DNA from 3 places in the Photobacterium atrarenae genome. Region 3 is predicted to be linked to each of the others. Evidence: predicted binding sites of a transcription regulator. Region 3 holds the regulator's gene; each other region holds the start of a gene.

Region 1 (4,216 bases), 1.6 Mb from region 3:
GGCAGCCCTTCACGGATCGCCGGCTCATCAATCTGAATCACTTGAATGCCTGCGGCCTGAAGATCGGCCACCTCGTCACGTAACGCCAGCGCAATCTGGTTTGCAATCGCTTCACGACTCAAATCTTCACGCGGGAAGGTCCAGCCAAGAATTGTCACCGGCCCGGTCAGCATGCCTTTAACCAGTTTATCAGTCAGCGACTGCGCATATGTGATCCACTCAACCGTCATCGGCTTGGCACGATAGATGTCCGAGACAATCACCGCAGGTTTCACGCAGCGTGAACCGTAGCTCTGAACCCAACCAAAGCGAGTTACCGCAAAGCCTTCCAGCAACTCGGCAAAGTATTCAACCATGTCGTTCCGCTCGGCTTCACCATGCACCAGCACGTCAAGATCCAGCTTCTGCTGCCGCTCGATGGCATCGGCGATATGTCCTTTCAGCGCCGTGTTGTACTCCGCTTCAGACAAGCGACCCGCTTTGAAGTCACGGCGCTGCAGCCGGATCTCGTCCGTCTGCGGAAAAGAGCCAATCGTGGTTGTCGGCAGCAGCGGCAAGTTCAGGGCCGCACGCTGTTGGCGGGCGCGCTCCGCATACGGTGCCTTGCGCTCCGCCAGGGCCGGGGTGATCGCCTGGGTACGCTGACGGACTTCCGGATTGTTCACCAGCGCGCTGGTCGCACGCGCCTGGATCGGCGCGCTGTAGTGCTGACATTCCTGCACTGCGACGCCGCTACCGTCAAGCGCTTGGGCCAGCAGGGAAACTTCACGACATTTTTGCTTGGCAAAGGCCAGCCACTGACGCACTTCTGCCGTCAGTTCAGTTTCCAGGTCGAGATCAATCGGGCTGTGTAGCAGGGAGCAGGAGCTCGCCAGCCACAAGCGCTCACCCAGTTGGGCTTTAACCGGAATCAGGGTTTCCAGCAGCTGTGCCAGATCTGCGCGCCAGACATTCCGGCCATTGATGACACCGGCAGACAGCACCCAGTGCTCCGGCAGCGCAGCAACCACGCCGTTGAGCTGTTCAGGCGAGGCCGACAGGTCGATGTGCAGGCCGTCTACTTTCAGTTCCACAATCTTATCGAGGTGATGAGTGATATTGTCAAAATAAGTGGTCAGCAACAGCTTGGTACTGCCACTCAGCACCTGGTAAGCCAGCTTGAATGAGTCCGCCCAGGCGTGCGGCAGTTCCAGCGCCAGCACCGGCTCATCAATCTGAACCCACTCAACCCCAAGGGCCGCCAGCTTATTCAGGATTTGCTGGTAAGCCGTCAACAAACGCGGCAGCAGCGTCAGGCGATCAAAATCCGCTTCTTTCTCTTTCCCCAGCCACAGGTAGGACACCGGACCCAGCAGCACAGGTTTCACGTCATGGCCAGCTTTCTGCGCTTCGGCCACTTCTTCAAACAACTGGGTCCAGCTGACGGTGAATGTGTCATCTTTAGTGAATTCAGGAACGATGTAGTGGTAGTTGGTGTTGAACCATTTGGTCATGTCTGACGCCGCGCAAGCACAGCCGGTCGGTGCTTTCCCGCGTGCAACACGGAACAGGGTATCCAGATCCGGGAAACCATGGTTATGGCGCTGCGGAATGTGCCCCAGCAACATGCTGGTTCCCAGCACATGGTCATACCAGGCGAAATCACCGACTGAGACATAGTCGAGACCGGCACCGACTTGATCCCCCCAATGGCGGTGGCGCAGCAGGCTGCCGACTTCTTTCAGTGCCTGCTGGGTGATTTCTCCGCGCCAGTATTTTTCCTGGGCAAATTTCAGTTCACGCTGGCTCCCCACGCGTGGGTAACCAAGAATATGGGTGGTAGTTTTCGGTGTTGTGGTTTGTTTTGTCATCATCATTGCCTTATGAATGCGGTTCCATGTCGATGACTTCACAATGGCGGAACACCGTTTGATGAACAATGTCTTAAAATTCAACCTGAACATGAAGAAACTTAATAATAAACTCTCATATTAAATTTACCAGTTTGGACGTCCAGATGTTTACACATCCATATTTTGACGGTACATTGACTTTATCTCTTTATCCGGAGCATCGATCTCTTTGTCGGGAATAGGCGACGGATCAAGTACTTGCACAGGGACGGTAGGCAAACCCCATGATCGAAATTAAACATCTCAGAACACTCTCGGTACTGCGTGACACCGGCTCTCTGACGGCAACCGCCACCACACTGTGCCTGACACAATCGGCATTGTCGCATCAGCTTAAAGATCTGGAACAGCGGTTAGGCGGGCAACTCTTCTTGCGTAAAACCCGGCCGGTAAAATTTACTGCCGAAGGCGAAATTCTGCTGCGCCTGGCAGATGAACTGATCCCGCGCATCGCCAAGGCCGAGCATGAGCTGTCCAGCCTGAAAGAAGACAGTCACGGGCGACTGCACATGGCGATTGAATGCCATTCCTGCTTTCAATGGCTGATGCCAGCACTGAAGGAATATCAGATCCACTGGCCCAGCGTGACCCTGGACTTCTCATCCGGCTTTGGTTTCGAGCCCCTGCCCGCTTTAAGTGCCGGTGAACTGGATCTGGTGATCACATCCGATATCCAGCCGCGTAGCGAAATCCATTTCGAGCCTTTGTTTGACTTCGAGATGCGGCTGGTCGTCTCTCCTCAGTCACCGCTGGCAGACAAACCGTTTATTTCGCCACAGGATCTGGCTGATCAAACCATGCTAAGTTACCCGGTTCAGAAAGGACGGCTGGATGTGGTCAAACACTTTCTCCAGCCCGCCGACATTGAGCCGAACCACTGGAAACAGGCAGACAATACTTTAATGCTGGTGCAGATGGTCTCTGCCGGGCTGGGTGTGGCCGCGCTACCCAACTGGGCAATCTATGATTTTGCCCGCCAGGGACTGGTCGTCAGCAAGCCGCTTGGGGATGGCCTGTGGCGACGCTTATTCGCCGCGATCCGGGCCTCAGAGCGCGACCGGCACTATCTGCAGGCATTCTTTGCCACCGCAAAGCAGCAGTGCCAAACCCATTTGGAAGGTGTGAAAGCGGCTTAAGGCTCGTGCTGCCTCAGCCGCTTTATGAAGGATGATTCAGTGGTGCTGACTCACTTATATTGATTCGAGATGGGATCGTAGCGAAAGCCTAAAGATTCCATCTTGTCATTTAACTCATCGTAATCCAGCTCATAACGGCTGACCAAATCATCAATCGACGTGCATTCGAGCCGCAGCTTCTCATTGACGATCCCCAGCACAATATTGCCGTCCATCTTCAACAAGTTTGTAATTTCCATACATCCCCCTGACCGGAACAACCTTGGTAGCTATCAGTAAGCATAGTCATTGCTGCAAAGAGAGTCGCGAAAGAGTTTCAAAGGTTAAAGCCAAATTTAACAAAAGAGCGCCGATTCGGCGCTCATGTCATCATCGGTCAACTACCAATTGGCAACTACAAAAACGCGAGCTGCATACTGCCGGAAGCAACCAGTAAGATGGAGGCTGCCAGCAACTGCCAGCGATTCACCGTTTTACCCAGGAGAATATGCCCGGCCCATACCAGCAGTGACAGAACCAGCAGTAACAGCGCGCCGACGACATCGCTCACCAGCAGCTCAAGTTGCGCTTCATCCATTCCGGACAGCAACCAAAGGATCGCCAGGATACTCACCATCGCACTGACAAAACCGGTAAACGGCAGAATTCGGTGAAATGCCTGCAACCGGGTACGTGCCTGAGTCAAGAGCAGATGCGCCAGAGATGCGCCAAACAACGGAATGGCCATCAGGCTCAGCATCATTTCCGGCAATTGCATCGCCGGCAATAGCCCCAACCAACTCACGGTCGCAAAGACACCTGCGGCATAAAGCACCTTAAGCGGCCCCGCATCCCGTGTTTTGCCGGTTTTTACCTGAAACGTGAAATAACTTAAAGCCAGCAACGGCAACAGAGCAACCGGATGGCTCACCACAACGAGCAACCAGCCTGCCAAAATAACAGGGAGCGTTTTATGCACCCGGCCACGCTGCCCCGGACAGATCTCGCCTTTGGTCAGCACCAGTGTCAGAACACATTGAGCGCCAAGCAGCGCAGGTACAAGAAATGTTAAATAATCTGTGAACATGAAGGAATCTGAACTATGAAAAACTGGCCGTCATCATAACAACTTCCCGCTATATTTGCACAATCCCAGCCCCAAACCTACCTCTTTCGGATGAGTAAATCCTCGAGCTGGAGCACAGAAAA
Region 2 (4,216 bases), 430 kb from region 3:
ATTTGTCTTTGGCTTCCTTGGCAGCCACTTCAGCTACCTGAGCTTCTGCCCCCGCCATGACACCGATTTTAATTTTGCTGTTGTCTACCGCGGCTTCTTTCTCGCCGCAGCCGGTCAGAACCAGTGCCGAGGCCAGGCCGGCAACTGCAAACAGGTTTTTCAGATTAAACGCCATGTTACTTCTCCTTAAAAGCGGGATTTCCATAATCCTAGTCGGTAATAATATTTTCGCTGTGCTTACGTTGTGTTCTTCTTGGGTGGACTTAGCGGTGATCGACACGCTTGACCAGATGATCACCGGCAGACTGAATGCATTGCACCAGAATGACCAGCATTACCACGGTGATCAGCATGACGGTGCCGTCGAAACGCTGGTAGCCGTAGCGGATCCCGACATCGCCCAGACCGCCGCCGCCGACGGTTCCGGCCATGGCCGAGTAGCTCACCAGCGTCACCAGGGTAATGGTGATGGCGTTGATAATGCCCGGCAGGGCTTCCGGCAGCAGCACCTTGCTGATGATCTGACGCGGCGTTGCGCCCATGGCCAGGGCTGCTTCCACCAGGCCGCCCGGCACTTCCAGCAGCGCCCCTTCAACCAGACGGGCGATAAACGGGATCGCGCCGACGGTCAGCGGGACAATCGCTGCTGCGGTGCCGATGGAGCTGCCGACCACAAAGCGGGTGAACGGAATGATGGCGACCAGCAGAATGATAAACGGGATCGAGCGGCCGATATTAGTCACGGTCCCCAGAACTTTGTTCAGGGTCGGGTGTTCCAGCAGTCCGCCTTGCTTGGTCAGGTGTAGGGCGACCCCGGCCGGGATCCCGATCGCAAAGCCAATCAGGCCGGAGGCAAACACCATCACCAGTGTTTCACCCAATGCCTCAATCAGTAAGTATGTCAGGCGTTCATTGGCCTGCCACCAGTTTGCAATTGTTTCAAGCAACATAACCCAGTACCTCTACATTAACCTTGTGATCGCGCAGGAAGGCAATGGCCTGCTCTGCTGCTTGCTCGGTGCCGAAGAATTCCGCCAGCATCAGGCCGAATTTCACCCCGCCGGCATAATCCATATCGGAGCTCAGGATGCTGATGTCGATATTAAACTCACGCGCAACCTGGCTGATCAGCGGGGCATCGACCGAAGCACCGGTAAACTCCAGGCGAACCAGCGGATAACTGTTTTCAACCCGGGCATCGGTCAGTCGGATGCGGTAGTCCTCGGGGATCGACAGATCCAGGGTTGAGCGTATGAACTCCCGGGCCAGATCGGTTTTCGGATGGGCAAAGATGTCGCCGACCGGACCTTTCTCAACTAATTCACCGTCGCCGATAATTGCCACTTCGCTACAGATACTTTTCACCACATCCATTTCGTGGGTGATGAGTAAAATAGTCAGGTTCAGCTTGCGGTTGATTTCTTTGAGCAGCTCTAAAATCGACTGTGTCGTTGCCGGATCCAGCGCGCTGGTGGCTTCATCGCACAGCAGAACTTTCGGGTCGGAGGCCAGGGCCCGAGCGATGGCGACGCGCTGCTTCTGGCCGCCGCTGAGATTCGATGGGTAGGCATTGCTCTTGTCGGCCAGGCCCACCAGTTGCAGCAACTCAGCCACTTTGCTTTTGAGCTCCGCTTTTTTGGTTCCGGCTAGCTCAAGTGGTAGGGCCACATTGTCGAACACCGTCCGGGACGAGAGCAGATTGAAGTGCTGGAAGATCATCCCGATTTTACGCCGGGCGAAGGTCAGCTCCTGGGCGGACAATTGGGTCAGATCGACACCATCGACAATCACATGGCCGCTGGTGGGTTTTTCTAACAGGTTCACGCAACGGATCAGGGTACTTTTCCCTGCACCGGATGAACCGATGACACCGAAAATGGTGCCTTGCTCAATGGTGAGATTGATGTCACGCAGCGCGTTGATTTCCTTCTCTCCCTGATAGAACACTTTGTTCACTCTATTGATTTCTATCATCGAACTTCCTGAGCTAATTGCTGCTGCCCAATATCATTCACCGGGCAAAAACGGGTGATAATGGTTTAATTTATTGCAGTTTTTTGTATTTACACTGTGATTCGTTTGTGCGTAAAGTGTTTCTTAACTGCTTATGTGGTTGATGCTAGGGCGTCTAGATGGCTAAGTCAATAGATATTTTTACGTCTGGACGTCTAAATGGCTCTTTGGCGTTTTTCTGTCGGTTTCCGGTGGGGCTGGTTGCGGACGGAGAAACAGATGAATCCCTCGGTGAGCCATGTCATAATCGCCTCTGTAATGTAGACAGACAGAGGGCTGACTTTTGGCCAAACCCGCAGTATTTATTGATCGTGACGGCGTGATTAACGTGGATCATGGTTATGTGCATACCGTCGATGATTTTGAGTATGTCGACGGTGTTTTTGAGGCGTGTAAAAAGCTCAAGGCAATGGGCTATTTGCTGGTTCTGGTCACCAACCAGGCGGGGATTGCCCGTGGCATGTACAGCGAAGATGAATTCCTGAGCCTGACCGAATGGATGGACTGGAACTTTGTCGACAACGGCGTGGAATTTGACGGGATTTATTACTGCCCGCATCATCCGACGGAAGGCAAAGGCGACTACCTACAGGACTGCGAGTGTCGTAAGCCGAAGCCGGGGATGTTTATCTCGGCCCGCGACTTCCTGAAAATCGATATGGCCAACTCGGTGATGATTGGTGACAAAACCGATGACATGAAAGCGGCGCAGGCGGCTGAGGTCGGCACCAGGATCCTGGTCCGCACCGGTAAACCGATCACCGAAGCCGGTGAAGCGCTGGCCGATACCGTGCTCGACAGCGTGGCGGATGTGCCGGCCTGGCTGGTCGCGTGCTAACATCGCTGCGTTATCTAAACTTCCAGAGATCAAAAACAGGTCGCCGAGGCGACCTGTTTTTTTTGACATCATCAGAAAAACTTGCGGTTTCTCACTGTTATAAATTTGACACTATACTCAGTTGAAGACACGCCCAGTGAGCGTGGTCAATTCGTTACCTGAGTCGTCATGGACATCATGTCATCAACTCTTGTGGATGGCGGGACCTTGCTCAGGCTATGAGATAGGGAGCGGGCCGATACATGCTGTCGTATTTATTGCATCGTATGGCGCTGATCATACCGACATTCTTAGGCATTACTGTGCTGATTTTTGCCATTACCCGGTTGGTGCCTGGCGGGCCGGTCGAGCGGATGCTGGCGAATATGCAGTTTCAGGGCGATGGGGCGGCGGCGATGACCACGGCTGGCGGCAGTACGGCTTTGTCTGACGATCAACTGGCGCAGCTCAATGCATTTTATGGCCTGGATAAACCGGTGCATCAGGCGTACTGGGAATGGTTGAGCAAACTGATACGCTTTGATTTAGGCGAGTCGACCCGTTATTACGAGCCGGTGACTGAGATGATTGCCGAGCGACTGCCGATCTCCCTGTTTTACGGTGGGATGACCTTCTTCATCAGCTATTTCATTTCTATTCCGCTGGGGTATTTCAAGGCCATCAAGCATGACTCGGCGTTTGACTCCGGCTCTTCCATTCTGATCTTTATCGGCTATGCCCTGCCGGGGTATGTCGTTGGGGTGTTGCTGATCACCTTGTTCAGCTATCACCTGGAATGGTTTCCAATGGGTGGCTTTGTCAGTGATGACTTCGATGATTATGAAACCCTGTTTCAACAGGCGCAGGATGTGCTCTGGCATGCGGTCTTACCGCTGATTTGTTATCTGATTGGGGATTTCGCTACTCTGACCATGACGATGAAAAATAACCTGATGGAAAACCTGTCCTCGGATTATATCCGCACCGCGATTGCCAAAGGCTTGCCGTTCCGGACCGCGGTGCGAAAACATGCCCTGCGCAACAGCTTGATCCCGATCGCCAGTCATTTCGGCAACTCTCTACTATTCTTTATGACCGGATCGTTTTTGATCGAGGTGATCTTCAATATCGATGGCATCGGCCTGCTGGGGTATGAGTCGATCATGCAGCGCGACTATCCGGTGGTGATGGGGATTGTGGCGATTAACGCGGCGCTGCTGATGCTCGGCAATATCGTCTCGGATATCTGTGTCGCAGCGGTGGATCCACGCGTGCGGTTTGGAGTCTGACAGTGCTGAGACTCAATCCGCTAACCCGGAAAAAATGGCGACGCTTTCAGGCGATCAAGCGAGGGTACTGGTCATTCCTCCTACTCTCGCTGCTGCT
Region 3 (4,216 bases):
ATCCGCATCTTCCAGCCCCACGGACAGGCGCAGCAGGCTGGGCTTGATCCCGGCCTCGGCCTGAGCCTCATCCGACATCGCCCGGTGGGTCATGCTGGCCGGGTGGCAGATCAGGCTTTCAGTCCCGCCAAGGGACTCGGCCAGCGAGAAACACTGGAGCTGACGGACAAACGCCGCCAGTTGTGCCTGGCTGCCGGCGATTTCGAAACTGAGCATCGCCCCGAAGCCCTGCTGCTGTTTCAGTGCAATGGCATGGCCCGGATGCTCCGGCTGGCTCGGGTGATAAATTTGCCCCACCAACGGCTGGCTTTGCAGGTAGTCCAGGATTTTGGCGCTGTTTTCTTCATGAAGCCTCATCCGCGGTGCCAGGGTCCGCAACCCGCGCAGGGTCAGATATGCATCAAACGGCGCGCCGGTGGCACCGATACAGTTGGCCCACCAGGACAACGTTTCTGCCTGCTCCGGCGTTTTGGCAATCAGCACCCCGCCCAGCACATCGGAGTGGCCGTTGATATACTTGGTGGTGGAATGGACGACGAAATCAGCGCCCAGTGCAATCGGCTGCTGCAAGATCGGCGACAGGAAGGTGTTATCGACCGCCACCAGCGCGCCGGCCTGACGGGCGTCAGCGCACAAGACGGCCAGATCGACCACGCGCAGCAGCGGGTTGGACGGGGTTTCGACCCAGACCAGCTTAGGGTTTCGTGCCAGCGCCTCAGCCAATGCGGCCGGGTCGGTCTGGTCGACGAAAACAACCTGAAAGTCCCCTTTTCCGGCCCGGGTATCAAACAGGCGATAGGTCCCGCCATAGCAATCGTGCGGCGCCACCACCAGATCCTCCGGCCCCAGCAAGGCACTGACCAGCAGGTTAATCGCCGCCGTGCCGCAGTTGGTGACAACAGCGCCGGCGCCCCCCTCCAGCTCCGCAAGCGCCTCAGCCAGCGTATTGCGGGTTGGATTACCCGAACGGGAGTAATCGAACTGAGGCACCTCCCCCAGTTGTGAGAAACCATAAGTCGAAGTAAGGTAGATGGGCGGGACCACCGCATTGAACTGGGTATCGGACTCAATCCCGGTGCGCACGGCAACGGTGGCAAGCTTCTTATCACTCATATTTACTTTCCTTGTCTGGGGCTGACCCTGCGGCGAACAACTCATAAGCATCAACATTAGCCATAATCCATAAAGACGTCAACACTTCTGGACGTCTATATGTCTTTGCTTGTGGCGGTAAATCCCGCTAAAATTCACCCATCATCAAATTTATTCAATCCAATATCGCTGAGAAGGTAGAAAATGGCAGAGTGGAATGGCGAGTACATCAGCCCATATGCGGAACACGGTAAGAAAAACGAGCAAGTCAAAAAAATCACCGTTTCGATTCCATTGAAGGTACTGAAAATTCTGACTGACGAGCGTACCCGCCGTCAGATCAACAACCTGCGTCACGCCACGAACAGTGAGCTGCTGTGCGAGGCATTTCTCCATGCCTACACCGGCCAGCCGCTGCCTACCGACGATGACATCCGCAAAGACCGTCCGGATGATCTGCCGGCCGAGGCCAAGGCTCTGATGGACGAGATGGGTATCAAGTACGAAGACATCAACGAATAATCGCTGCGCTTCTGCCGCCAGAGACAAAAAAACCAGCCCGAAGGCTGGTTTTTTCATATCCGGCTGTATTATTTATCAGCCATGTAATTGACCGGCATTTCAATACGGGCAACACCGGATTCAACCGCAGCCACCGCCACGGCTTTAGCCACGCGCGGCAACAGGCGTGGATCCATCGGTTTCGGAATAATGTACTCCGGACCGAAGGCTAGGCTGTCGACGCCAGCCGCTTTGAGTACTTCCGCCGGAACCGGCTCTTTGGCCAGCTCACGGATCGCGTTCACGGCCGCCAGTTTCATCTCGTCGTTAATCGCGCTGGCACGCACGTCCAGGGCGCCACGGAAGATAAACGGGAAACACAGCACGTTGTTGACCTGGTTCGGATAGTCCGAGCGGCCGGTTCCCATGATCAAATCGTCACGCACCTGGTGCGCCAGCGCCGGCTTGATTTCCGGATCCGGGTTTGAACAGGCAAAGACCACCGGCTTATCCGCCATCAGCTTCAGCGCTTCCGGCGACAGCAGATCCGGACCGGATACGCCGACAAAAATATCTGCGCCTTCAATGACATCTTCCAGCGTGCGTTTGTCGGTGTTGTTAGCAAACAGCTGTTTGTATTCGTTGATGTCGTCACGACGGGTGTGGATCACGCCCTTACGGTCCAGCATGTAGATCTTCTCACGCTGAGCACCGCACTTGATCAGCAGTTCCATACAGGCGACAGCTGCCGCACCGGCACCCAGACAAACGATCACCGCTTCGCTGATCTCTTTACCCTGCAGTTCCAGGGCATTAAGCATTCCAGCCGCGGTCACAATCGCCGTGCCGTGCTGATCATCGTGGAACACCGGCACCTGGCAGCGCTCGATCAGGCGCTTTTCAATTTCAAAACAGTCCGGGGCTTTAATATCTTCCAGGTTGATGCCGCCGAAGGTATCAGCAATGTTGGCCACCGTATCGACAAACTCGTCAATGGTGCGGTGTTTGACTTCGATATCAATCGAGTCCAGGCCGGCAAAACGCTTAAATAGCAGCGCCTTCCCTTCCATCACTGGCTTGGACGCCAGCGGCCCCAGGTTGCCCAGGCCAAGGATCGCGGTACCGTTACTGATCACCGCCACCATGTTGCCTTTGGCAGTGTACTTGTAAACATTGTCGGCGTTTTGGGCAATTTCACGCACCGGCTCAGCCACACCCGGGCTATAGGCAAGTGCTAGGTCTTCAACAGTATCAGCAGGCTTGGAAAGCTCTACGGCAATTTTGCCTGGTACAGGGTAAGCATGGTAATGAAGCGCTTGTTGGCGAAAGTCTTCAGACATAGTGTTTCAGATCCTGAAAGAAAATGAGGTTCAGTTGGGTAGTGGGAGATAAATCATATGCTATAGCGGTAGAAAATCCTAGCCGGGCCCGGCTGGTCGAGCCAATAATCTCCCACTGTCGCAGTCAGGTATCGCGAATTTATGATCCGCATACCGTAAAATGGGTGGAAATGGTATCTCAGGCCCGCAGACTTCCCGGGTTCGTCGGCCAAACGCGGCAGAATAGACTAAATTACGTGCGGGCTGCAGGAAAACAAAAAGGGGACGCCTGGCGTCCCCTTTTTTCGGAATAGTGCTGGCAATTACTTGCTAGACAGCGCACCGAAACGCTTGTTGAACTTGTCGATACGACCACCGGTGCTCACTTGACGCTGCTTACCAGTGTAGAATGGGTGACACTTGTCACATACATCCAGGTTGATGTCTTTGCCCAGCGTTGACTTGAATACGAACGCGTTGCCACAAGAACATTTCGCGTTAACTTCTGTGTATTCTGGGTGGATACCTTGTTTCATGGGATAACCTCAATAGTAAGGCCGTGTCGCTCTCCCGATCCTAAGCCGGGCACCACACGTCGTTAATAACAATAAGCGTAATGGTGTTCCCAGTACGCCAAATTCAGGCGGCGTATAGTAATCAATCAATCCGCCCAAATCAACCAATACGCTCCCTTTTTCGCCGCTTTGCGCCTGCCCTCGGGCAAGGTACACTCTCTGATCTTAGTCAATGCTGATAATTGCGGTTTGTTATGGCCTCCAAGATTGCCCGTGTGGCACTCCCCGTCCCCCTGGATAAACAGTTCGACTACCTGATCACGCCAGGCCACTCTCCGGTGGTCGGGGCCCGGGTACGGGTACCGTTCGGCCGCCAGCAGCTGGTGGGGATCGTCACCGCCCTCAGCGACAGCTCGGATTTTCCGCTGGCGCAGCTCAAAGGGATCTCGGCCGTGCTGGATCCCGCGCCGCTGTGGCCAGCCCCACTGCTGGCGCTGCTGCGCTGGGCCAGCAGCTATTATCAGTATCCGCTCGGCGACACCCTGGCCAATGCCATGCCGACCCTGCTGCGCAAGGGACGTGAAGCCTCCCCGGCCAGCCTCAAGGTCTGGCAGCTGACCGACACCGGCCGCGAGCAGCCGCTCCCGACCCGCGCGCCCCGCCAGGCCCAGGTGCTCAAGATGCTGCGCAGCGGCTCCTGGAGCCACGAGGCCCTGCAGGCCGAGGAGATCAGCACCGCAATCCTCAAAAACCTCAGCGACAAGGGCTGGATCGAAGCCTGCGAAGCCC

What was found. The regulator MetJ, encoded in region 3, represses methionine synthesis genes. The targets are predictions, from matches to a motif close to TTAGACNTNTANANGTCTAA.
Region 1: metE (5-methyltetrahydropteroyltriglutamate--homocysteine S-methyltransferase) is a predicted target of MetJ. The motif match lies at 1,985-2,004, and genes of this name have one in related genera.
Region 2: metN (methionine ABC transporter ATP-binding protein MetN) is a predicted target of MetJ. The motif match lies at 2,153-2,172, and genes of this name have one in related genera.

The regions. Positions count from the first base shown of each region.
Region 1 covers NZ_CP101508.1:2,074,464-2,078,679, forward strand. Annotated here, with positions in the region: gene metE (5-methyltetrahydropteroyltriglutamate--homocysteine S-methyltransferase) at 1-1,850, opposite strand, end outside; gene metR (HTH-type transcriptional regulator MetR) at 2,117-3,028, shown strand; gene NNL38_RS09835 (DUF4250 domain-containing protein) at 3,079-3,267, opposite strand; gene NNL38_RS09840 (HI_1241 family integral membrane domain) at 3,423-4,094, opposite strand.
Region 2 covers NZ_CP101508.1:631,947-636,162, forward strand. Annotated here, with positions in the region: gene NNL38_RS03140 (MetQ/NlpA family lipoprotein) at 1-175, opposite strand, end outside; gene NNL38_RS03145 (methionine ABC transporter permease) at 264-950, opposite strand; gene metN (methionine ABC transporter ATP-binding protein MetN) at 940-1,974, opposite strand; gene gmhB (D-glycero-beta-D-manno-heptose 1,7-bisphosphate 7-phosphatase) at 2,297-2,851, shown strand; gene NNL38_RS03160 (ABC transporter permease subunit) at 3,094-4,119, shown strand; gene NNL38_RS03165 (ABC transporter permease) at 4,122-4,216, shown strand, end outside.
Region 3 covers NZ_CP101508.1:204,193-208,408, reverse strand. Annotated here, with positions in the region: gene NNL38_RS01015 (O-succinylhomoserine (thiol)-lyase) at 1-1,113, opposite strand, end outside; gene metJ (met regulon transcriptional regulator MetJ) at 1,297-1,614, shown strand; gene NNL38_RS01005 (malic enzyme-like NAD(P)-binding protein) at 1,683-2,933, opposite strand; gene rpmE (50S ribosomal protein L31) at 3,236-3,448, opposite strand; gene priA (primosomal protein N') at 3,682-4,216, shown strand, end outside.